3 regions of the Marinomonas vaga genome follow, and region 2 is predicted to be linked to each of the others. Evidence: riboswitches for the same ligand, from Rfam matches in the RefSeq annotation. Region 2 holds a riboswitch; each other region holds the start of a gene.
The links. Region 2 has a riboswitch for thiamine pyrophosphate ahead of thiC (phosphomethylpyrimidine synthase ThiC). Riboswitches for the same ligand answer to the same signal wherever they lie in the genome.
Positions count from the first base shown of each region.

Region 1 (8,164 bases), 1.5 Mb from region 2:
GAGCATGTGGGGTTTGTATTATGTCGACGAGGGCGATCAGGCTTTATGCTGACGGAAAAAGGCCAAAAGTATCTGCAATATGTGGAGACCTTTTTAGAAGAATTCGACGTTTTAGAGAAAGCTTCTCTGGCTTTGGACGGCAATGAAATAGGCACTTTCAATCTTGCCATACTAGACGCCACAGTGATGGATAAAACCCTAAACATCCCAGAAATCATTGGCGCGTTTCACGATACCTTCCCCGCCATGCAGTTAAATCTCTTGATTCGCAGCCCCCATGAATTAGCACAAGGGGTACTGGATGAGCGCTTTGATGCGGCCATTGGCACCTTCCCTTCCAAGGTGAACAACCTTGTGGACATGCCTCTTTACAAGGAACAACATTGGCTCTATTGCAGCGATCAGCACCCCCTGTTTAACAGTCAGATGCCCGCCATTGAAGAAATCAAAAACTACGGCGTTGTCAGTCGCAGTTATTGGAAAAGTTCCGATTTGCGCAAACGGGGTTTCGGCTACAGCACCGCCACCGTTGATACCATGGAAGCGCAACTGGCGCTGATCTTGTCAGGCCGTTACGTTGGCTATTTGCCGGAACATTATGCGGAGCAATACATGAAGCAAAACCTGCTTAAGCCTATTAATCCCAGCGTTTTCGGCTTCCAAGCGCCATTTTCGCTAGTCTTTAAACGAGGGCGATCAAGGGACGTGGCCATCAAAAAGCTTCGTGATTTGACCCTTAACCACAGTCGCTCCAAATCAGGCCAACCAAAACATTAGGTAAACCTAATAAATGAATTGTCGACCACATTAAGCTACATTAGTACCTTAAGTAGTTTAGACATTGAAGAGGACACTCATGTCATTACGCATCAACGAAATACTGCCCAATTTAACAGTGAATACAGATCAGGGCCGTTTCGATCTACATGATTGGATCGGTGATAGCTGGGCCATTTTATTCAGCCACCCAAAGGACTTCACCCCTGTATGCACCACAGAATTTGGCGCAGTATCCTTGTTGGATAATGCTTGGAAAAAGCGTAACGCCAAGGTTATCGGACTTTCTGTGGACAGTGTTGAAGAGCATGCGGCTTGGAAAGCTGACATCGAAACATTTTCTGGCGCGAAGCCTAATTTCCCTATCATTGCTGACGAGTCACTGGAGATTTCTAAAGCACTCAATATGTTACCAGAGGATGCTTACCTGCCAGATGGCAGAACCGCCGCGGACTCAGCCAGCGTACGAGTGGTGTTTATCATTAGCCCAGATAAAAAGATCCAGTTATCCATCGCTTACCCCATGGCAGTCGGTCGTAATTTCGCAGAAATTTTAAGAGCGTTGGATGCGCTTCAGGCTACTTATCAAGCGCCCATCGCCACCCCCGCCAACTGGACAGTCGGCGAGGACGTGATCATAGATTTAAGCCTTAACGATGACCAAGCAAAAGAGCGATTTGGTCAGATCAACGTCAAACTCCCCTATTTACGCACCACAAAAGCTCCCAAATAACTCTATCGCACCCTACTGCTAACATCCCTTCAGGGTGTTAGCACCTTTAACCATGCCATCAGACAAGTCACTCTTTACACTGGTGAATGATTGATCTTATGATCATTTAATGATCTAATGATAATAATTATCATTAGTCTTTTTGTTGAGGAGTTTATGTCGCTACCTGCGAGTAATGTTGCACAAAGCCACTTCAACTCTTTCTATTCTGAGCACCAAACTTGGCTTTATAAGTGGATCCATCGTCGGCTGGAGTGCCATTTCGATGCGAGCGACCTCACTCAAGATACGTTTTTACGTCTTTATGAGCGCCGTGAAATCCAATCCATCGATAGCCCACGTGCCTATTTGGCAACGATCGCAAAAGGACTGATCAGCCACTTTTACCGTAGAAAGAGCATTGAGCAGTCTTATCTAGAGCACCTTGCGCTATCCCCTGAGGTGTTCCAGCTCGATGAGTTACAACGGCAGATTTTAATCGAGACTCTGACAGAACTTGACGCAAGCTTGGACCGTTTACCCGCTCAGGTTAAGCAGGCATTTTTAATGTCACAACTGGAAGGACTTACCTACAAAGTCATCGCGGAACACATGCAGGTATCCGAGATAACAGTAAAACGTTATATGAAACAAGCCTTTATGCAGTGCTTGTTACTTATGGAGGATGACCTTTTTGAGTGATGCGAGCCATTTAAAAAGCTTAGAAGAAGCCTCGGAATGGCTCGTCAAAATGGCGGAAGAAGGAACCCTCTCCAAAGCAGATCAAGCCCAGTGGGAAACTTGGTACGCCCAGCCCAATAACGCTAGAACTTGGAAACGTGCCGAGCGCCTGCTCGGGCAAATGAACGGCTTGCCATCAGAGATTGCCCTACCGGTATTGAACCGACCAGCAGACCTCAGAAAACGTAAAGCCTTGCGCAATAGCTTTTACCTGGCGCTACTGGCTCCCATGGGATTTGCTTCTTATCAAGGTACCCAACACTTTAATTTGTTAGCCCAATATCGCACCAACAAAGGTGAGCGAGAAACTATTGAGCTTCCTGATACCAGCCAAGTCACGTTAAATACCGAGTCTGCTATCAATACTCATTTTAGCGACACCACTCGTCATGTGGATTTGCTGGACGGAGAAATCTATCTCGCCGTCGCCAACAAACCTACCTTAGCGCCATTAACCCTCGCCAGCAAAGAATGCCAAATCGCCAGCGACAACGGGACGCTCTGTGTACGCCAGTACCCTGGAATCACTAAGGTATCCCTGCTCACGGGTAGTGCCACCGTCATCACTGCGAACAACACCCATAGGTTCTCTCTCCAAGCAGGGGAAGTGGCCACCTACTCTAAAGAGGCGCAACTAGGCCAAGCAAGGATTGGCAATATCCAAGCCCAAAAGGCGTGGCTTTCAGGCATGCTGGCAGTCAACGCCATGCCCATGGAGGACTTCGCAGAGGAGCTTATGCGCTATCAATACGGGTTAATTCGTGTTGCGCCGAATAAACGTAAGCTGCTTATATCCGGATCTTTCCCTGTCACAGACAGTCGCCAACTGTTTGCCATGCTGGAGCGTTCCTACCATTTAAACGTGGAGCAAAACCTAGCGGGCTTTTGGGTCAATATTTCTTAGCTGATCAAAAAAATAGAAATAAATCTCATTTGTATTGATACCTTTTTAAATCTTAAGTGGCCTATCTAGTAAATGATTCCCATTTATCTGAGGTAATTCGTTCCAATGCTTAAAGTAAACTCTTTACGTGCTGCCGTTAGAGCGGCGCTTTTCGGCTCTTCTATTGCCCTTGTGGCGGTCAGCTCTCCGGCGTTGTTGGCGCAAACAGCCAACCCTACCGCCCAAGCAGAACAGTATTTTGATATTCCTGCTGGGGATCTAGGCGTCGCCCTAACGACAGTAGCGGCACAAGCGCAGATTCCATTGGCCTTTGACCCATTGCTGACCTTTGGGAAACAAAACCCAGCAGTAAGCGGCGAATACGCCCCCCTTGAAGTGATCAACCTGTTATTGGAAGACTCAGGTCTGTACCTTGTGGCCGGCAATGACAACAGCTACTACATCGAAGCAGCGGCAAACCATGAGCTAGGCGCGGTTTCCGTCACCGCACCTTCTTTGATTCAAACTGCACCACGCTTTGCTGCTGGCCAAGTGGAAACAGGCGCGCGCTTGGGTGTTCTAGGCAACCAACAAGCGAAAGACACGCCGTTCAGCATTGTGTCTTACACTGCTCAGGTCATCGAAGACCAACAACTTGAATCCATCGGCGATGTGTTGAGCAACGACGCCAGTGTTCAATCCGGCTTCGGCTATGGTAACTACTCTGAAATCTTCATGGTGCGAGGCTTCAACCTTTACAGCGATGAAATCTCTTATGGTGGTTTATACGGCATCCTGCCACGTCAATTGGTCTCCACCAACCCAGTGGGAAGCGTACAACTTCTGAAAGGCGCAAACGCCTTTGCCAATGGCGTTACTCCAGGGAACTCAGGTATCGGTGGCGCCATCAACATCGAGCCTAAAATCCCAACCTATGACTACACCCGCTTAACCCTAGACACCACAGCACAAGGCCGCACTGGCGTGTCAGGTGATGTGGCTCGACGTTTTGGCGATCACGACCAGTATGGTGCCCACGCTAGTGTACTTCACCGTGCGGGCGACACTGCCATTGATGACGAAAACCGTGAAGAAACGTCCATCAACGTGGGCGTAGATTACCGGGAAGGCAAGGTACACACTGCCCTTGAAGCCGGTTATCAAAAACTTAATATCGAAGGCGGCCGCTCAGTGGTCTATCAAGGCTCTCTAACCGAGATCCCAGACGCACCTTCAGCAGATACAAACTATGCGCCATCTTGGGCTAGCTCTGAGCTAGAAAACACCTTTGCTATGGCGACTGCAGACTATCAGTTGTCCGAAAACTGGCTAGCCCACGGTGCCCTGGGTGTGAACCACAACAAAGAATACGGTGATTATTCCTCTCCAACCCCCACGGACAATGAGGGTAATGCCACGCTCTACCGCCTATCCGTCCCTTACGAGTCGGATACTGTGTCCTCTGCGTTTGGCCTAAAAGGTGATGTACAAACGGGCAATGTGAGCCATGACATTAACCTTGGGTTTTCTAGCTTCGACACCAAGGTGTATACGGCTTACACCATGTCTGGCAACTCTGCCACCAACCTATACGATCCAGCAGACGTTGACTATCCTGCCACTTTATATTCAGGCGGCAGCATGGATGACCCGAATATCCGCAGCCGCACGACCGCACAGGGCCTTGCCTTGTCTGACACCCTAGGCTTCCTAGATGACACCCTACTTGTGACAGTAGGTGCTCGTTACCAACAGCTTCAGGTTAAAAACTACAGCTATGAAGGCGTAAAAGAATCAGACTACGACGAAAACGCCATCTCCCCTGTGTACGGCGTGGTGTACAAGGTCACTCCATCTGTGTCCCTTTACGCCAACCATGTTGAATCCCTACAAAAAGGGGATACGGCCCCTAGTAGTGCCAGCAACAGCGGCGAAGTGTTTGAACCGTACAAAGCCAAGCAAAACGAAGTGGGGGTCAAATATGAGTCTGACGACCTAGCTACCAGCTTCGCCGTATACGAGATCAAAAAGCCTTCCGCTTACACGGAAAACGGCACCTACGGTGTCTACGGAGAGCAGGTTAACCGTGGTCTAGAAGTGAGCGTATTTGGCTCACCTGCCAACGATATCCGCTTGAATTCTTCCTTTGCTTGGACGGATGCGGAGCTGACCAGCACACAAAATGGCACTAATGACGGCAATCAAGCCGTAGGTGTTGCCAAGTACAGCGTCGTGCTTGGGGGTGAGTACGATCTACCGATCGAGCGCGCCATTACCCTAGGCGGTAAAATCATCCACACGGGGCCTCAATACCTAGACGCAGGCAACACGCTTAAACTAGACCCTTGGACACGTTTAGATCTTAGCGCCCGTTACGAAACTCAATGGTCTGATCTGCCTTTAACTTGGCGTCTAAACATCACTAATGTGACCAACGAAGCTTACTGGGCTTCTGCCGCTGGAGGCTACCTTAGCCAAGGTGACCCACGAGAAATCAAACTGTCTGTGAGCACAGAGTTTTAAGATCCCCTTTAAACCTGTCATGACGGTAAAGGCGAATAACAAAGGTTATTCGCCTTTTTTATTGATCCGCTTTTTTGCTTCTATCAATCTGAGCAACGAGAGATTAGGCCAACTCCTCATTCGTTTGATATGATCTACAACACACATAGTCGGGGAGCAGAAATGCTGAGATCGCCAGCGCGAGACCCGTTGAACCTGATTCAGTTAGTACTGACGGAGGGAACTATGGGGAACGCAATTGCTCTAGCGCTCGGCTTGTATTAGCACGTTGGAGATCTCCCCTTTTTTCCTCCCTTTGAGAGGAATAAGAGGGAGATCCATGAGCCAAACACCGATCACATTAAGCATAGCTGGGTCCGATAGTGGCGGCGGTGCCGGTATCCAAGCTGACATCAAAGCCATCTCTGCCACAGGCGGTTACGCCTGCACTGTCATCACCGCCACCACAGCACAAAACACCCTAGGTGTGACCGATGTACACCCAATCCCCCTGACGCACATCGAAGCACAACTCGATGCGGTTTTCTCAGATTTAAACGTCCGCGCCGTGAAAATCGGTATGCTGGCAAATGCCGACATCATTCGACTAATTGCTCGCAAACTGAAGCAATATCACCCCCCTCACGTCGTACTCGACCCTGTGATGATCGCATCCAGCGGCGATGCTTTACTTGAATCTGCTGCGGTACAAACCATGCTCGACGAGCTACTGCCATGCGCCTCGCTGATCACCCCCAATTTGCCTGAAGCCGCAGTGCTGGTGAATCAAACCGCACCACAAACAGAAGCACAGGCTGAAGCCTTGATCCCGTTGCTTAGCAACTTGCCCGTGAGCGCGGTCTTACTTAAAGGCGGACACTTAAGCGAGTCTCCCGACAGTACCGATTGGTTGCTACAAAACGATCAGGTGATGCCGTTTTCGACACCTCGCATTAAGACACACAACACCCACGGCACAGGCTGTACCTTGTCATCTGCCATTGCCTCCTACTTGGCCCAAGGCGCGACCTTACCTGTTGCCGTAAAACGTGCCAAAAACTACATCGCAAACGCCATCGCGCACGCGGATGAACTGCGAGTTGGCCAAGGTCACGGCCCAGTTCATCATTTTTATAATCTGACTCGACTTTCCAATTGAAGATAAAAACCATAGAATATGGTCTATATACGTTTTATATATGGATCATATCATGGGAATCATTAAAATCTCTGACGACGTACATGATGATGTACGCCGCGCTTCGCAAGTCATGTCTCGCTCGATCAACGCGCAGGCCGAGTTCTGGATCAAGATCGGCCGCTTAGCAGAGCGCAATCCAACCATGAGCTTCTCTGAAATCATACAAATGGAGCTGGACAAAGCCGATCTAGAAGAGCAAGCAATGACTGAAGTGCCCAAGCAGGCCTTAGCATGAGCGATCAGATTCACATCAAAACCGCACCAGAGATCGAACTGATGCGAGAGGCAGGTCGCCTGCTTGCCAAAGTCTTCAAACACCTCGACAGCATCGTCAAAGAAGACGTCACCACCATGGCCATCAACGACGAGGTAGAACGCTACATTCGTCAAGAATTACAGGCACGTCCAGCTAGCCTCGGCCAATACGACTACCCGTACGTGTTAAATGCTTCAGTGAACGAAGTGGTGTGTCATGGTATGCCAAAAGAACACTACGCCTTGCGCCCAAGAGACATCATCAACCTCGATATCACCCTCGAGAAAAACGGTTTCATCGCCGACTCCAGCAAGATGTACGTCATGCCTAGCGCTGGCCCAGAGGCACGCCGCCTGGTGAAGGAAACCTACAACGCCATGTGGCAAGGGATCAAACAAGTGAAGCCCGGTGCCACCCTGGGGGACATTGGTCACGCCATCGAAGCCCACGCCCGCGCTAACGGTTACAGCGTGGTACAGGAGTACTGCGGCCATGGCATCGGTCGAGAGATGCACGAAGGCCCACAAGTGCTGCACGTTGGTAAACCGGGTAAAGGCTTGAAGCTCAAGCCAGGCATGACCTTCACCATCGAACCCATGATCAACCAAGGCCGTGCCAAGACCAAAACCAAAAAAGACGGCTGGACGGTAGTCACAGCGGATCGCAAACTCTCCGCACAATGGGAACACACCATCTTAGTGACGGAAACAGGCTATGAAGTGCTGACGCTGAGGGAGGAAGAGCGTATTTAAAATGTCGTATTTTTGCTTTTGAGAAATGTCGTATTTTTGTCTATTATATAGACAACATTAACGAGGTGACGTCATGACCATTCAAAGCAGAATACAAAATAGAGTAAAGCGCTCAAAGCGTTCTGTTTTCATGCGTTCAGACTTTAAAGATATTGCAGATTACGACCAAGTTGGACGCTGTTTAAGGCAACTTGTTGATGAAGGTCTACTGCTAAAAATAAGCTATGGGTTATACGTCCGAGCGCGCATAAATAGGATCACAGGTAAACCAATGCCAGATAATCCAGCAGGCTCAGATGGCGTTATGATTGAAGCGCTTGAAAGACTCAATGTTGCATAT
Region 1 is NZ_AP043903.1:1,026,496-1,034,659, forward strand. It holds gene ACZ5DR_RS04825 (LysR family transcriptional regulator) at 1-777, shown strand, start outside; gene ACZ5DR_RS04830 (peroxiredoxin) at 857-1,510, shown strand; gene ACZ5DR_RS04835 (sigma-70 family RNA polymerase sigma factor) at 1,667-2,191, shown strand; gene ACZ5DR_RS04840 (FecR family protein) at 2,184-3,134, shown strand; gene ACZ5DR_RS04845 (TonB-dependent siderophore receptor) at 3,240-5,636, shown strand; TPP riboswitch at 5,777-5,875, shown strand; gene thiD (bifunctional hydroxymethylpyrimidine kinase/phosphomethylpyrimidine kinase) at 5,956-6,774, shown strand; gene ACZ5DR_RS04855 (ParD-like family protein) at 6,827-7,051, shown strand; gene map (type I methionyl aminopeptidase) at 7,048-7,824, shown strand; gene ACZ5DR_RS04865 (DUF6088 family protein) at 7,898-8,164, shown strand, end outside.
Region 1: another riboswitch for thiamine pyrophosphate. It lies ahead of thiD (bifunctional hydroxymethylpyrimidine kinase/phosphomethylpyrimidine kinase); the one in region 2 lies ahead of thiC (phosphomethylpyrimidine synthase ThiC).

Region 2 (8,164 bases):
CAGAGAGTGTAAGGTTTGTAAAGCCCGCCATAACTGCAAAGTACGTTGCCTTTAAATGCTTTGGTGCTTCTTGAGCAATCCAGGCAAGCAGCGGAATCATGGCTACCTGTCCAAAAGGTGACCCTGCTACCGTATCAATAATAGCAATTGTTTTAGCACCAAACCCCAAATTTGCCGCAGTCCATTCATGTAAACCATAGTACATACCAATCGTTGGCAGAGATAACACAAAACCAATCAGGCTTAAAAACACCACAAAATAATGCATGGGCCTACTCTGCATCCATTCACGGAGCATAAACATGCCAATGATGGATAGCACAGAAGCAATTTGACTCAAGGTCCCCATAAAGGATTCATCAAAAGCAAGCGTATCAATTTGCCACCAATAGGCACCCGCTCCTGATGCGGGTGTTGCCCTGAATACAAAGATAATACACGCCATTGCCACTAGCTGAGTCTGCTTTTCCTTAGGGAGATCTTGTATGAGCTTTTTCACTAGAAAGCCGATAATGGCTAACGAGCCAATAAAGACAACTTCTTTATCTAGAGCAAAACTAGACAGTCCGATACCTACCACCAGCACAACATAAACAGCACTGCCTCCTAGAATCCACCAGTTAGCTGTCACCTTTTGCTGGCTCTCATGAAGGATCTCTTTGATACGGGATTCTTCTACACCGTTGAATCTGAGGTCTTTTGCTTGTTTGTTTTTAAACCAGAAGCCTAAGAACACACCAGAAACAGAAATAAGCGGCACAACTAATGAAATCGTGTACATCCAGTGATAGGAATAAACAGAAGCAAGCCAACCACCTATACCAGAGACCAAGGTGATCCCCCCCATGATGGCAATACGGCCAAGGGTCTGCATGGTCACATGCATATACCGCAGTTGCTCTTCAGGCAGTTCATTGCCATTTTCATCCGTTGTGGGGACCGCCTCAATGGTCATGGCATCAGCCACAACGTCCTGCAGCACAAAACCCACAGGTGCCAACAGTGCGCCTAGGATATACCATTTTTCTAGACTCCAGATGGCAGTCATCCATTGGGGGTTTCCCGTTAGGCCCACCATGATGAGTATACTGGCCGTCATGAAGCCCGCGCCAATAAAGACAAAAGTAGACTTCCAACGCCAGAACAAATCCACCATATGCCCTATTGGGATTTTTAACGACCACGGAATAATGACCCAGAAACTTAGAGCGGCAAGGAAATCAGCGCTTAAAGCAAGCTCTTGTTTAACATAAAAGCTTTCGATAATACTGGTGAAGCCAGATACACCAAAGGCAAAATACACCATCAGCGGTGGCACGTAAGACCAGCGCATTTCTTTCGCTAGGTGGGTAAATAAGCCCACACATTTTTTCAACAGATCCATATACATCCATATACTAGGTAATAAAAATTTTGTTAGGGCGGACTAACTTTATTATCACAAAGCATAGGGGGCAGCCAAGCTAGCCGGTCAACTTTCGACCTTCATAGGGCGATAGGCTTGCCCCGTGGGTGTGGCTCCCACGGGTAGAAATTAAGCGAGGTTAAGTGATGGGTCCCAATCTTTCCAGACCACTTCTCGACCCTGAGAGCGGATGGCATTAGCGATGTCTTTGACACTGCGTTCGTCACTGATTTCGAATTGCTCTAAAGCTTCTTTCGCATCGTCCGCATAGCCTCCCGGTTGAGTTTTTGACTCAGCACTCATGGTGGTGAACCCCATCCGTGCTGCGTGATTACGAAACTCAGGTGACTCCCGCGTCGAAATGCTCATTTCCAAATCTGCATCGAATAAGCGCCATGCGGCGATCAGTTGAATGAGCTCTAGGTCAGAGATGACAGACTTTGGCTCTATACCACCAGCACAGGGGCGTATCCTTGGAAACGCTACGCTAAACCGAGATCGCCAATAGCGCTTCTGCAGATGTCTAAGATGATAGGCCATCATGATGGAGTCCGTTCGCCAATCATCCAAGCCCAGCAACACACCAAGTCCAATTTTATGAACCCCTGCTTGCCCTATCCTATCTGGGGCATCCAAACGATGGTTAAAATCAGATTTATTACCTCGCAGATGATGTTCTAGATAGGTGGTTCGACGGTAGGTTTCTTGATAGACCAACACACCATCCAAACCCAGGGTCTTAAGCTGCGCGTACTCTTCCCTCTCCAATGGCTGCACTTCCATAGAAAGTTGACTAAATGCCGGTTTAAACAAAGGCAGCATGCGCTCAAAATACGGCATTGAGACTTTCTTGGTCTCACCTGTCACCAGCAAAATATGGTCAAAGCCCTTAGCTTTAATGGCTTTTATCTCACGCTCTACTTGTGCTTCATCGAGGGTCAAACGTTTAATGGCGTTACTCATGGAGAAGCCACAATAGGTGCATTCATTGGCACAGGTATTAGACAAATATAAAGGGGCGAAAAGACTGACCGTATTACCAAAACGCTGACGGGTTAACTGCTCACTTTGTGCCAACATGTCATTTATAAAGGGCTTTGCAGCAGGAGAAATTAATGCCGCAAAATCATTTATATCACGCTTGGATTTCACCAGCGCTCGGCGCACATCGGCTTCGGTGACATTGAGATGCTTTGCCTCTACCTCATGCCAATTAAGGGCCTCTAACTGCTGACTAAAATGCCCCTCGACTGCTGGACTTTGATGCAACACCCGTATGGCGCCACTCATGACAGCTCCTTTAAAAACTCAGTAAAGGGGCTGGAAGCTTCCGCCGTTTGTAGCACTTGCCCAGTGCCAGATTCATAGGCTAGACGCCCTGCTTCCACGGCCAATTTAAAGGCTTTGCCCATGGTTTCTGGCCCACTGGCCACAGCCATGGCGGTATTCACCAACACAGCATCCGCACCCGCTTCTAAGGCCGCCGCCGCATGGGATGGCGCACCAATACCCGCATCCACGATAACAGGTACATTGCTTTGCTCAATAATGATGTCGAGAAATGGCTTAGACGCCAGCCCTTGATTAGAGCCAATTGGCGCCCCCAAAGGCATGACACATTGAGCCCCCACTTCCTCTAAGCGTTTACACAACACAGGATCCGCATGGACATAAGGCATCACAACAAAGCCAAGGCGCACCAATTCTTCTACCGCCTTGAGGGTTTCCACCGGATCAGGCATGAGATAGCGAGGATCTGGATGAATCTCAACCTTTACCCAATGGGTTTCCAAGGCTTCTCGGGCTAATTGGGCCGCATAGATGGCCTCTTTCGCATCACGGGCACCAGAAGTATTAGGCAAGAGCTTAATACCTAATGCTTGTAAAGGTTTTAGAATGTTGTCAGTGCCACTCTTAAGATCCATTCGGCGCAGGGACAAGGTGGTCATTTCGCTGCCACTAGCAAGAATAGACGCCACCATTTGCTCTTGGTTAGCGTACTTACCAGTGCCCGTAAACAAACGGGACGAAAAGGTATGATCTGCAATGGTTAAAGACATATTAGCCTCCAGCGATAGATTCAAAAACGTCGATGCGGTCGTTTTCATTCAACACAAACTCAGACCACCGGCTACGAGGTACGATGTTTTGGTTCACGGCAACAGCCACTCGCTGATCCGCTTTGACATAGCACTCCAGTAAATTTGACAAGATGACGGAGTCTGACTGAACTGGCTCATCATTCACATAAAGCTGCATGGGGCGCTCCTTTTTCTGTCATAGCTTGAAGTAAGGACTGGGTCGCTGCTTTAGGGGAAGAAGCACGGGTAATGGCTGTGACCAACGCAATGGCATCGACTCCCGTTGCTTTTACCTTTGGCAAACGCTCGCCACTGATTCCGCCGATCGCGACCGTAGGGTAAGCCCCTTTAATCAACGCCACATACTGACCTAAACGAATCACTCCTTGAGGTTGCGAGGGCATATCCTTGGTAACGGTTGGAAAAATGTGACCAAGAGCGATGTAGCTTGGCTTCAGGTTAAATGCGCGCATGATTTCAAAATAACCATGGGTACTGATACCCAACCTAAGACCAGCCGCCTGTATGGCCGTTAAATCAGCCACTTCAATGTCTTCTTGACCAAGATGTACGCCAAAAGCCCCCATCTCTATGGCCAGCTCCCAATAGTCATTAATAAAGACTTGGGCACCATATTGTTGACCTAAGGCAATGGCTTGCTGGATTTTACTTTTCAGCTCAGGATCATTTGGGTCTTTGATGCGTAACTGGGCCGTTGTCACCCCTTGCTCTAAAACCAAGGCTAACCATTCCACTGTATCCACCACAGGGTACAAAGTGAAAAGGTCTTTACGAATCGGACTAAATTCCGCCTCTTCGCCCATGACATGATCCCCTGAAAAATGCGTAGTGGGAAACCAAGTACGATCTTCAGGCCAACCTGCCCCTGCAGCCCTTGCTTGTTGTGTCATCCAAGCAAGACCTAAGGTCATGGCATCTAGTGGGTCAAATCCCAATTCAATAAAACACGCTAAGGCGACCGCCAAATCGTTTTGGTTCACCTTGGTAAGCTTGTCTGCATGGAACAAAGCGACTGACTGTACATTTTCACCTTTTGGACATTCACCTTTAGGTATATGCACAGCCACCCTATTGTCTTGGCAACAAACTTGATAAATAGACTCCGAAGGCTGAGATTCGCGAACAAATTGCCACACATTATCCCCTGTGTTGAGGGTCAGCCCTGCTTGACACATCTGAATGATCGTATCTTCTGTGGTGGCGTGAAACACACGACACCCAAGGTGCCGTGTGTTGTCTAAGACAGAAGATTTAAACTCAACATCGGCAAAACCAATGGTTTTCATCTCTGTGGTGTTCATTTACTTTTCTGTCTCAAGAGGGTCTGCGGTCAATTTGTCAGTGGTGAGATACACATCACTGCCCAGCTCTTTGAATTGCTCAGACATTTGCAGCATGCCTTCTTCGGCAGTGACCTCTACTGCTTCGATTTTTTCAAGGCCAGCAGCGTAGTCCCGTACCTCTTGAGTAATCTTCATAGAACAGAATTTTGGTCCACACATGGAACAAAAGTGCGCCACTTTACCAGAGGCCTGAGGCAGGGTTTCATCGTGATAAGCACGGGCCGTTTCTGGATCTAAAGCAAGGTTAAACTGGTCTTCCCAGCGGAATTCAAAACGGGCTTTAGACAGCGCATTGTCTCGTACTTGGGCACCTGGATGGCCTTTTGCTAAATCGGCTGCGTGGGCAGCGATCTTGTAGGTAATGAGCCCCTGTTTTACGTCCTCTTTATTGGGCAAACCCAAGTGTTCCTTAGGGGTCACATAGCACAACATGGCACAGCCATACCAACCGATTTGCGCCGCACCAATCCCAGAGGTGAAATGGTCATAACCTGGCGCAATGTCTTGAGTCAGAGGCCCCAAGGTGTAAAACGGCGCTTCGTGACAGTGCTCAAGCTGCAAGTCCATATTTTCTTTGATCAATTGCATGGGCACGTGGCCAGGGCCTTCGATCATGACCTGAACGTCATAGTCCCAAGCAATCTTGGTCAGCTCACCTAGTGTTCGCAGCTCGGACAATTGAGCCTCGTCATTGGCGTCCATAATGGAACCCGGACGTAAACCATCCCCTAATGAAAGGGACACATCATAGGCGGCACAAATCTCACAGATTTCTTTAAAGCGTGTGTATAAGAAGTTTTCTTGATGATGGGCCAGGCACCATTTCGCCATGATGGAACCACCGCGGGACACAATACCCGTTAGGCGTTTAGCGGTCATGGGCACGTAACGTAATAAGACGCCACAGTGGATAGTAAAGTAATCTACCCCTTGCTCCGCTTGTTCAATCAAGGTGTCTCTGAACACTTCCCAAGTAAGGTCTTCGGCCACACCATCTACCTTTTCTAGGGCTTGATAGATGGGGACCGTACCAATCGGCACTGGAGAGTTACGCAAGATCCATTCACGGGTTTCGTGGATGTTTTTACCCGTTGATAAATCCATCACCGTGTCCGCACCCCAACGGGTCGACCACACCAATTTCTCGACTTCTTCTTCAATGGAAGACGTCACCGCGGAGTTACCAATGTTGGCATTCACCTTGACCAAGAAATTACGACCAATAATCATCGGCTCAGTTTCTGGGTGGTTAATGTTCGCAGGAATAATGGCTCGCCCTTCCGCCACTTCTTTACGGACAAACTCAGGGGTGATTTCTGTTTGGATATTGGCACCAAAGCTATGGCCAGGATGCTGCTTCAACAACAGCTCGCTTTTGATCGCCTGAAGGTTTTGGTTTTCACGGATGGCGATGTATTCCATCTCAGGGGTGATAATTCCTTTACGGGCGTAGTGAATTTGCGTCACACATTGTCCTTGTTGGGCTTTACGTACTGTGGGCAGCTGCTTAAAGCGCAGTGTATCCAGAGCATCATTTGCTAAGCGTTGTTGCGCAAACTGTGAGCTTACCCCTTCTAACACTTCGGTGTCATTGCGTAAATCGATCCATTGCTGACGCAAGGCTTTGATCCCTTTATGGACATCAATGGTTTCTGCCGGATCCGCATATGGGCCAGCTGTATCGTAAACATAGATGGGTTCGTTCGGCTCAAAGGTTAAGTTGTCAGGATCAGAGCCAATCGGGGTATCAGTTAGGTTGATCTGACGCATTGGTACCTGAATTGAAGGGTTTGAGCCTTCAACATAAATGCGTTCGGAAGATGGGAACGGTTTAGCCTGTAGTGACTCAATAAAGGCCTTGGCGTCTAAACGCGCTTGTTCTCGTGTTTGTTTATTAGGTTTTGCAGTCGACATAAGCAGATTCCCGTCATTATTGTAATGGAAAAAATGCTTGTCAGGAGGACACGTACTTCCACGTACGTGTGGCTGTTAGCGAAGAAAAAACCAATGGTTTTCCAAATACAGCGCAATTTCAGCAGAAAAGAAAAGAGGCTTTCTTGTTCCCTTCGCAGGTATTAGCCTGATCAGGTTCTGCGGATCCCGCATTAAAATGCGATCTCAGCCAGTTAAGGCACTCCGACAAGTTGGGCATCAGTATACGCGTTTAAAGGGTGCTGTAAACTCCCTTAACGCAGTTTAGTTGGTAAGCTTGTTAGGATTCATTTAAAGCTAGCGCCTGTTTATAAAGCGCATTTTTCTTCTCGCCAGTGATCTCTGCAGCCAGAGCAGCCGCCTGCTTTACAGGCAACTCTTTAAGCAAGACTTTAAGAACTTTCAGGGCTTCTGAATTGTCTTCTTCCTGTTCAGGAAGAGACACCATTATGACAAATTCACCACGGGTTTGGTTGCTATCTTCCGTTAAAATACGATGAATATCCGCCACTGACCCACTCAAAAAAGTTTCAAATGTCTTAGTGATTTCTCGTGCTAAAGCCACTTGAATGCGGTCCCCCCAAACGGCCTCAAGATCCACTAAACAATCAAGAATTCGATGGGTAGACTCATAAAAAACGACCGTCCCTTGACTCGGTGTCCAACTGGACATTTCGTCCCGACGGGACTTACTTTTAGCCGGTAAAAAGCCCACAAAGCTAAAACGATCTGTTGGTAATCCCGAGGCACATAAGGCAGTTATCAAAGCTGAAGGTCCAGGGACTGGTACCACTTTATGCCCTTGCTGTCGCAAAAAATTCACCACATGGTAGCCGGGATCAGAAATCAGAGGCGTCCCCGCATCGGACACTAAGGCAAGATTTTTACCTTCGTCCAGCAACGAACCAATGTAGTTCGCCTTATCCCTTTCATTATGATCGTGGAGCGCAAATAGCTTGGTATCAATGCCAAAATGATTGAGCAAACGCTTTGAGTGACGGGTATCTTCCGCTGCAATGAAGTCCACTTCTGTGAGTACTTTTTTAGCTCGATCGGTAAAGTCTTCTAGGTTACCAATAGGGGTAGCGACAATGTAGAAGGTTCCTCTCACATCGTTATCAGTCTGTGTTACCATGTTTCCTCTTTTGGGCTTAAGTATCGCGAGCATATGAGTTTGTTAAGATCCCGTATCATACCACTTTCAATCGTCACGTTGTCGTTAATCGGTTGTGGCGCTATCGAAACCAACATGCCAGTGGAAAACACCGCCTCAAACGCGGCACTAGAGCAGAGCAACGCTCCCACTGACAACCCAGCAAGCTATGCTCTCTGGCAGGCTGAACAACAAGCCACACCAGAGCTGGCTGCCCCTTATTACCTTC
Region 2 is NZ_AP043903.1:3,337,755-3,345,918, forward strand. It holds gene ACZ5DR_RS15745 (MFS transporter) at 1-1,384, opposite strand, end outside; gene thiH (2-iminoacetate synthase ThiH) at 1,535-2,695, opposite strand; gene ACZ5DR_RS15755 (thiazole synthase) at 2,692-3,465, opposite strand; gene thiS (sulfur carrier protein ThiS) at 3,467-3,664, opposite strand; gene thiE (thiamine phosphate synthase) at 3,645-4,808, opposite strand; gene thiC (phosphomethylpyrimidine synthase ThiC) at 4,809-6,764, opposite strand; TPP riboswitch at 6,895-6,999, opposite strand; gene rsmI (16S rRNA (cytidine(1402)-2'-O)-methyltransferase) at 7,063-7,917, opposite strand; gene ACZ5DR_RS15780 (penicillin-binding protein activator) at 7,951-8,164, shown strand, end outside.

Region 3 (8,164 bases), 1.4 Mb from region 2:
CATTCAGAATGCCATGGGCGGTGTGTCTGATGTGGCGTCAGAGTCCATCAAGGGCCAAGAAGTGGTGAAGATTTTTGGTGGCTTTGAGTACGAAAGACAACGCTTCAGTAAAGCGGCGGATGATAATCGTCGCTCGCAAATGAAGATGGAGCTGACAAAGGCTCTGAACATTCCTGTGGTGCAATTCCTCGTTGCCATTGCCTTGGCTGTTTTGATTTGGTTGGCACTGGATCCTAACTTGAGCGCGCAAATGTCAGCGGGTGACTTCGTTGCCTTTATTGGTGCTGCGGGTATGTTGAGCAAGCCTGCTCGTCAATTAACCGATGTAAACAGCATACTGCAAAAAGGGATTGCAGCGGCTCAAAGTATCTTTGAATTCATCGATATGACGGAAGAAGTGGATCAAGGGACTAAGGCGCTACCTAAAGCTCAGGGCAATATTGAGTGGCGTGACCTGTCGTTCCAATACCCTAATACTGACCGTCTTGCGTTAAATGGCATTAATCTGACTGTACCGGCGGGCAAAACTCTGGCCTTGGTTGGGCGCTCTGGCGGTGGTAAATCCACTATGGCGAACTTGATACCCCGTCTGTACGATGTGACCGATGGGGAGTTGCTGATCGACGATCATGATATCCGCCAGTATCCGTTACGTGAATTACGTAGTCAGATTGCCCTGGTGAATCAAAACGTCGTGTTATTTAACGGCTCTATTCGAGACAATATTGCCTACGGTTACTTGCGTGATGCGTCAGAGCAAGAGGTTATTGAAGCGGCCAAGGCGGCCAATGCTTGGGAATTCATCCAAGAATTGGATCAGGGCTTAAATACGGTCGTAGGTGAAAACGGTGTGCTCTTGTCTGGTGGTCAGCGCCAGCGTATCGCCATTGCCCGAGCCATTCTTAAAAATGCGCCAATCTTGATCCTTGATGAAGCGACCTCGGCCTTGGATACAGAGTCCGAGCGTGCTATTCAGCAGGCGTTGGATACCTTGATGAAAAACCGCACCACCATTGCCATTGCCCACCGCTTATCGACCATTGAAAACGCAGACATCATTGCCGTGGTGGATCATGGCACCATCATTGAGTCAGGCTCTCATGCAGAATTATTAGAGCTAAATGGCGCCTATGCTGGCCTGCACCAAAAGCAGTTTAGCGAAGAGTAGCGAGCATGTGGTTGTACCGATTGTTATTAGCGCTGGCGTCACCACTGATTGCACGGCGAATCTGGCGCTATCACAAACGCTATGACAATTATCGGGTGACTGAAGCCCTAGGTCATTGGGGGAGTGTGACAGCGGACCTTTGGTTGCATTGTGCTTCCGTAGGGGAAGTGCTGGCGGCAAAACCTCTGGTAACCCAGTGGCTAGCGGCTAACCCTGACAAGTCTTTATTAATAACTACCGTCACTCCCACTGGGGAAGAGCAGGTGCAAAAGTGGTTTGCTGGAAAGGTCCAGCACCGTTACTTGCCGTTAGATCATGGCATGTGTGTGCGCCGTGCATTGAAGCATCTTACTTGTCCGCAGTTGGCCATCATTGAAACGGAACTTTGGCCAAATCTGCTCACAGTTGCCAAAGCAAAAGGCTTGTTTATTCAAATCATCAATGCCCGCTTAAGTGAACGCTCTGCTGAGCGCTACGGTAAGTTTGGTTTCTTTTCCCATAAGCTGATGGCTCTTCCTGATCGTTTTTTAGTTCATGCCGCAGCGGATGCGGAGCGCTTTAAGCAACTGGGTGCCCGACAGGTTTCCGTAGTGGGTAACATCAAATTTGACGTCATTGCGCCAGACGATCCCCAAGGGGCTGTTTGGCGTTCTGCGTTAGCACCGGAAGATGAGTTTGTATGGATTGCGGCCAGCACTCATCCCGGTGAAGACGAGCAATTTCTGGCAGCGCATAAAGCCCTTAAAAAACAGGTTCCTAAGGCTAAGCTTATTTTGGTTCCTCGACATCCAGAACGTTTCGATGCCGTGTTTTCCCTTTGTCAGCAGTCTGGTTTGGTGACTGCCAAACGCTCTCATGAGGATCTTGCTAGCTGGTCAGGAGCGGATATTTTGTTGGGCGATAGCATGGGCGAGATGATGCGTTACTTCGCTGTGTCGGATGTGGCCTTTGTGGCGGGTAGTATGATTGAGCGGGGTGGTCATAACCCTATTGAGCCTGCGGTGCTGGCAAAGCCAGTGTTGGTGGGGCCTCACACGTTTAACTTTGCGGACATCACGGAATCTTTGGTGGCTGATCAAGGGGCGGCTCGTGTTCAGTCTGTATCAGAGCTGGAAGATGAGCTTCTGGTTCTGCAGGACTCCCAAAAGCGTACAGAGATGGGGCAGCGAGCTTTGGCGAATGCTCAGGCTAATCAAGGAGCGCTTCAACGAGTATTACAATCTTTAGACATCTCCTAGGGTTTTGCTAGAATAGCCCGCGCGTTACAACACATTTTTTATATCTCATGGGGTGTGGCCTAGTTGGGCTGCTGAGAAACCTTGGTTGGTTAACCCATTGAACCTGAACCAGATCATGCTGGCGTAGGAATTGAGATTGCAAGTCCCATTCGGCTTCGCCATTCCAGTTATACGCCGCTCATTTACGGAGCGACTATGTCTTTTAAATCTTTTGCTTTCGCTGGGGCGGCCTTATTGGTGTCGTCTATCACTACAGCGCAAACTCTGAACGTGTACACCTATGATTCCTTCTCTTCCGATTGGGGGCCAGGGCCAAAAATCAAAGCGAACTTTGAAGCCCAATGTGATTGCGAACTGAACTTTGTGGCGTTGGATTCCTCTGTTGGTATCTTGTCCCGTGTGCAACTGGAAGGGGAAGCATCCGAAGCAGATGTGTTGTTAGGTTTGGATTTGAATGTCATGGAAGCGGCTAAAAAGTCTGGTTTGTTAGCAGAGCATGGGGTTGATACCTCTGCTGTGACCACCCCAGGCGGTTGGGACGACAAGCTTTTCGTACCGTTTGACCAAGGTTATTTTGCTTTTATCTATAACAGTGAAACCCTGGCGACACCGCCAACGTCTCTGCAAGAAGTTGTGGAAAACCCAAACCTAAAAGTGATTTACCAGGACCCTCGTACTTCGACGCCGGGGCTGGGTTTGTTGCTGTGGATGAAGTCCGTTTACGGTGATCAGGCAGCGGATGCATGGGAGCAACTTGCTAGTCATACGGTGACTGTGACCAAAGGCTGGTACGATGGGTACAGCTTGTTCTTAAAAGGCGAGGCGGATGTTGTACTGAGTTATACCACGTCTCCGGCGTACCATATTGTGGCGGAAGGGGAAGACAAGTACCAAGCGGCACTAGCCTCAGAAGGCTTTTACCCACAGATCGAAGTGGCTGCTATGTTGAAGAATGCCCCAAATAAAGCCTTGGCGGAGCAGTTCATGCAGTTCATCTTGGCTCCAGGATTCCAAAATGAAGTCGCTACTGGCAACTGGATGTACCCAGTTGTGAGTGACGTGGCACCGCTGCCTGAGGCCTTTTTAGCTCAACCACAGCCTACAAAAGTGTTGACCTTGGATGCCAAAGAAGTGGCTAAAAACCGTCAGGCTTGGGTGAATGAGTGGTTAGAAGCTACTACCCGTTAATCTTGATTTTCTCATCTTATTTACGCCCAGCTTGGCTGGGCTTCTCTCTTTATTTAGTCATTGCGGGTGCGGCATTTGCAGCACTCCTCGGCTATGCCTCGCCCAGTTCTTGGGGGCAGTATTTTGCGGATCCCTATACTTGGCGGGTTGTCCGCTTCTCACTTTTGCAGGCCAGTCTGAGTGCTCTTTTGAGTATTCTACTGGCGATCCCTATGGCGTCTTGCTTGTTTCATAGGCGCTTTTTAGGGCGACAAACCTTGTTGTCTTTGTTTGCGATTTCTATGGTGGTGCCAACCATAGTGGCGATCTTGGGGATTGTGGTGGTGTACGGTCGTAGTGGCTGGTTCACCAGTGTGTTTGGTGTGTCTTTTCCCTTGTATGGACTGGGAGGCATCTTGCTGGCACACGTGTTTTTCAATATGCCATTGGCAGTGCGAGTGATTTTGCAAGCTTACAGCTTGATTCCTGATGCTCAATGGCGGCTCGCCAGTCAACTTGGTTTATCCCGTTGGCACGTGTTCCAGTTGATTGAATGGCACTATTTGAGAAAGAACCTGCCCGGTGTTTTCTTACTGATTTTTATGCTGTGTTTCTCTGGCTTTGCGGTGGTCTTGAGTCTTGGGGGCGGTCCTCGATCCAGTACTTTAGAGGTGGCGATTTATCAGGCGCTGAGGTTTGAGTTTGATCTCAATAAGGCGAGTTACTTGTCTTTGTTGCAGGTGTTGATTTGTTCTTTAGTGGCTTTGGCGGTGTATCGTTTTGCCCCATCGGTGCGTCAGGATGTGAGCTTGTATCAGGGGGAGCGCCTGCGGTTACCTTCAAGCTGGTGGGCTAATTTGGCCGATTTCAGTGCTTTGGCGGTGGTGTTACTTTGGGTGCTGCCGCCCTTTGCCGCCATCTTGGTGCCGATTTTTAGTGCGTTGTTTTGGCAGACCTTAGGCATGGAAGATCTTTGGTGGTCCCTGTGGCATTCGGTGCGAATCGCGTTGCCATCGGGGCTTTTAGCACTAGGGATTGGGCTTAGTATTGCGGCATTAGCGCGAGCCTTGCGTTGGCGTCAGGAAACGGATGCATGGGCCCAGCGGTTGGAGCAATCGGGTAACTTAGTGCTGATGGTGCCGAGCTTAGTCTTGGCAACGGGATTGTTTTTGCTGTTTCGTAATCTCGGAGTCAGTATCAAGCATGCCTATTGGATTGTGGTTTGGGTCAATGCTGTGATGGCTTTGCCCTTTGTGTTGCGGGCCTTGATGCCGACCATTTATCAACAGGAAAAACGCTTTCGGCACTTGTATGCCCAGATGAATATAACAGGCTGGGCTCGCTTGCGTTTAGAGTGGGGGCAGATTCGTTCAGCTGCTGCGCAGGGCCTGGCTTATGCCGTGCTACTGAGTCTTGGAGACTTGGGGGTGGTGGCGTTGTTTGGCTCCAAGGGCTTGGAGACCTTACCCATGTATTTGTTTCAGCTCATCGGATCTTATCGAGTCGAGCAGGGCGCTTGTGTGGCTGTGGTGCTGATTTTGTTGTGTTTGATGTTGTTCTATGTGATTAACCGTTTGGTGGGAGGTCGCCGTGCTGTCGTTTGATCTAAAGTATCGTTGGCAAGGGTTTGATGCCCATTATCAAGGTCAGCTGGAAGCAGGTGTGACGGCCATTTTGGGAGCAAGTGGCGGGGGCAAAAGTACCCTGTTGTCTCTGCTAGGTGGCTACATCGAAGGGCAAGGAACTCTGTGTTTTGATGATCAAGATTTATTGTCTTGCTTACCCCATGAACGCCCTATCACAACGTTATTTCAGAGTGATAATTTATTTCCCCAGTTAACCGTGAAGGACAATATTGCCATTGGTTTGTCTCCTTCTCGAAAGCTGTCTTCAGAACAAGCCGCAAAAGTAACTTGGGCATTGGAACAAGTGGCTTTGCAGGAATACAGTGATAGCTTCCCTGATCAGCTGTCGGGAGGTCAGGCCCAGCGGGTGGCGATAGCTCGAGTCTTAGTACGTGAGAAGCCGATTTTACTATTAGATGAACCCTTTAGTGCTTTGGATCCTAAGTTGCGTTCGGACATGCTGCATCTGATTAAGGACCTAACGGACCAGTATGATTGGACAACCATTATGGTGACCCACAGCCCTGGAGATGTGGCGTTATTGGGAGGGCAGGTTATCTTGGTCGAGGCAGGCAAAGTTGTGGCACAAGCTGATGCAAAAATATTGCATGAGATGCCAGTGAATTCACCTTTTAACCGATATTTGCAGGTTTCAACTCGAGAGAAATAAAGCGATGATAGGTGACTAGTATCGGTTACCTATCTCACAAGGAAGCACTCTTGAGTGACGTCTATCTCGTAAAGAAAGGCATCTACGCCACCTTGGCTTATGCCTTCATCATGTCTATTACTGCCGTTGCGGCAAAACAAGTTCAAACCCAGATTGCTGTGCCTGTGTTGGTGTTTTGGCAAAGCCTGTTTTGTGTTTTGGTGCTACTGCCACAAATGTGGGGCAAGTGGGAACGACGTCCTAAAGCTGTAGTGAAAGCACACTTTCTGCGAAGTTTCGGTGGTTTTACCGGATTTCTATTTTACTACTGGTCATTGAATCATATTCCCTTGGTAGAGGCGTCTTTGCTGCGATCTTGCGCGCCTCTGTGTGTGCCCTTTGTGGTGTTGATTATGCACCGAGTCATGGTGCCTAAAGCCCGCTGGCTACCTTTAGTGATCGGCTTTGTCGGGGTGGCGTTAGTGATTAATCCCACGCCGGATCATTTTAATCCTTGGCATATTGTGGGGTTCTTATCTGCGGTGGGGTTGGCGTTTTCTATGGTGACAACGCGACTGCTTAGTAGTCATGTTTCCAGTCAAGAAACCATGCTTGTGTATTTTGTCATTTCGGCTTTGTTGTCCTTGCCCTTGGCTCTTATTCAAGGAGAAAGCCTCGCATTGCCCAGTAGCACTTGGTTTTGGGTGCTATTGGTGTCCGTGACTCTCTATGTGGGGATGTTTCTATATACCTTGGCTTACACCTATGCCCCCGCCAGCGTCGTGTCTCCAGTGAGTTATGTGGGGATAGTGTTTGCTGGCTTTTGGGGGTGGGCGATTTGGGGGCATGTCCCAGATGCCTTAGCGATTTCTGGGACTGTATTGATTTTCGTGAGCGTGTTCTTGAGCGCGCAAATCAGTCGTAAGAAGGTTTAAGAGGTTTTTTGGGCGCGATTGGCTAGTTGTTTATTGAGTAGGGTAGCAATCCCAATTCCTGAAAAGATCAGGAAGATGCCAATACCATGGAAGCCTTCCATCACTTCCCCTAAGAACAGAGTTGATAAAAAGATGCTGAACACAGGGAGCAGGTGTACAAAGTGACCTGCGGTGGTGGCACCAAGTCTTTGGATGCCTGCGTTCCAACAAATAAAGGCGCCGATGGAAGCAAATAATGACATGTAAATAATGGCTCCCCAGTTTGCTGTCGTCAGTTCAGCAAGATCTTTTGAAGAGAACAACAGGTACAAAGGAAACTGGATGCAGGTGCCGATCATGGCAGTCACGGCAAAAAAGCTCAGCAAATGCATGGCTGGGCGTTTCACTAACAACACTGAATAGATCGCCCAACTGATAGCGGCGGTTATGATCCACAAATCCCCGGATGAGACGGTTAGGTGAAGTAAGGTATCTAAGCTGCCACGGCTGACTATCACCAATGCGCCCACGGTAGAAACAAGAATGCCAAGGTTTTGCAGGCTGTTTGTCTTGGATCCAAGTAGGACTCGAGCGGTAATGAGGATCATAACCGGCATTAAAGAGTTCAGTAGTACCGCATTGGTTACTGTGGTGGACTGTAGTCCTATGTATAGGAATAGGTTGTAGTTGCAGATACCTAGAAACGCGAGGAAGGTCAGCATGGGCAAGTGTTGCTTTATCTGAGGAAGGTCCTGACGAATCTTGGGGAATGCCAAAGGTATAATGACCAAGCAAGCAATAAACCAGCGGAAGAAGGAAATGGTGTAAGGGTCGACACCGTCGCCAACGGTTAGGCGACCAAGGACATAGTTGCCAGACCAAAACAGAATGGGCAACAAGAGAAATACGAACGCGGGCATAGGGAGTCCTTTCTTAGAATTATGTGATGACTAGCTATTCGAATTTTGGCTGTCAGATATAGGTGCGAAACCATAACGCCTTCGTCCTCTAGTGTCGAGAGGGCTGGTTATATGAGCGCCCTTGCGTAATGTTTGCTCAATCTGTGGGTGGGTAAGGGATAAAGATTGGTTTTACACTAGAAAAGGTTATTTTTTATTCGCTTAGGCTTTTTAATTATAGGGTTGCGGTATATAATTCGCGTCCCCGTAATTTACTACTCCTTGTCTCACAGCTTTTTAACGGGGAAAGCGTGGAGACTAAGAACCCATAAGGAGCAATCATGCGTCATTATGAAATCGTGTTTCTGGTACACCCAGATCAAAGCGAACAAGTTCCAGCAATGATCGAGCGTTACACTAACTTGATCACTGAAGATGGCGGTCAAGTACACCGTCTAGAAGACTGGGGCCGTCGTCAGCTAGCTTACCCAATCAACAAAATCC
Region 3 is NZ_AP043903.1:1,954,618-1,962,781, forward strand. It holds gene msbA (lipid A export permease/ATP-binding protein MsbA) at 1-1,168, shown strand, start outside; gene ACZ5DR_RS09105 (3-deoxy-D-manno-octulosonic acid transferase) at 1,174-2,406, shown strand; TPP riboswitch at 2,445-2,554, shown strand; gene thiB (thiamine ABC transporter substrate binding subunit) at 2,602-3,594, shown strand; gene thiP (thiamine/thiamine pyrophosphate ABC transporter permease) at 3,570-5,177, shown strand; gene ACZ5DR_RS09120 (thiamine ABC transporter ATP-binding protein) at 5,164-5,868, shown strand; gene ACZ5DR_RS09125 (DMT family transporter) at 5,919-6,782, shown strand; gene ACZ5DR_RS09130 (DMT family transporter) at 6,779-7,681, opposite strand; gene rpsF (30S ribosomal protein S6) at 8,002-8,164, shown strand, end outside.
Region 3: another riboswitch for thiamine pyrophosphate. It lies ahead of thiB (thiamine ABC transporter substrate binding subunit); the one in region 2 lies ahead of thiC (phosphomethylpyrimidine synthase ThiC).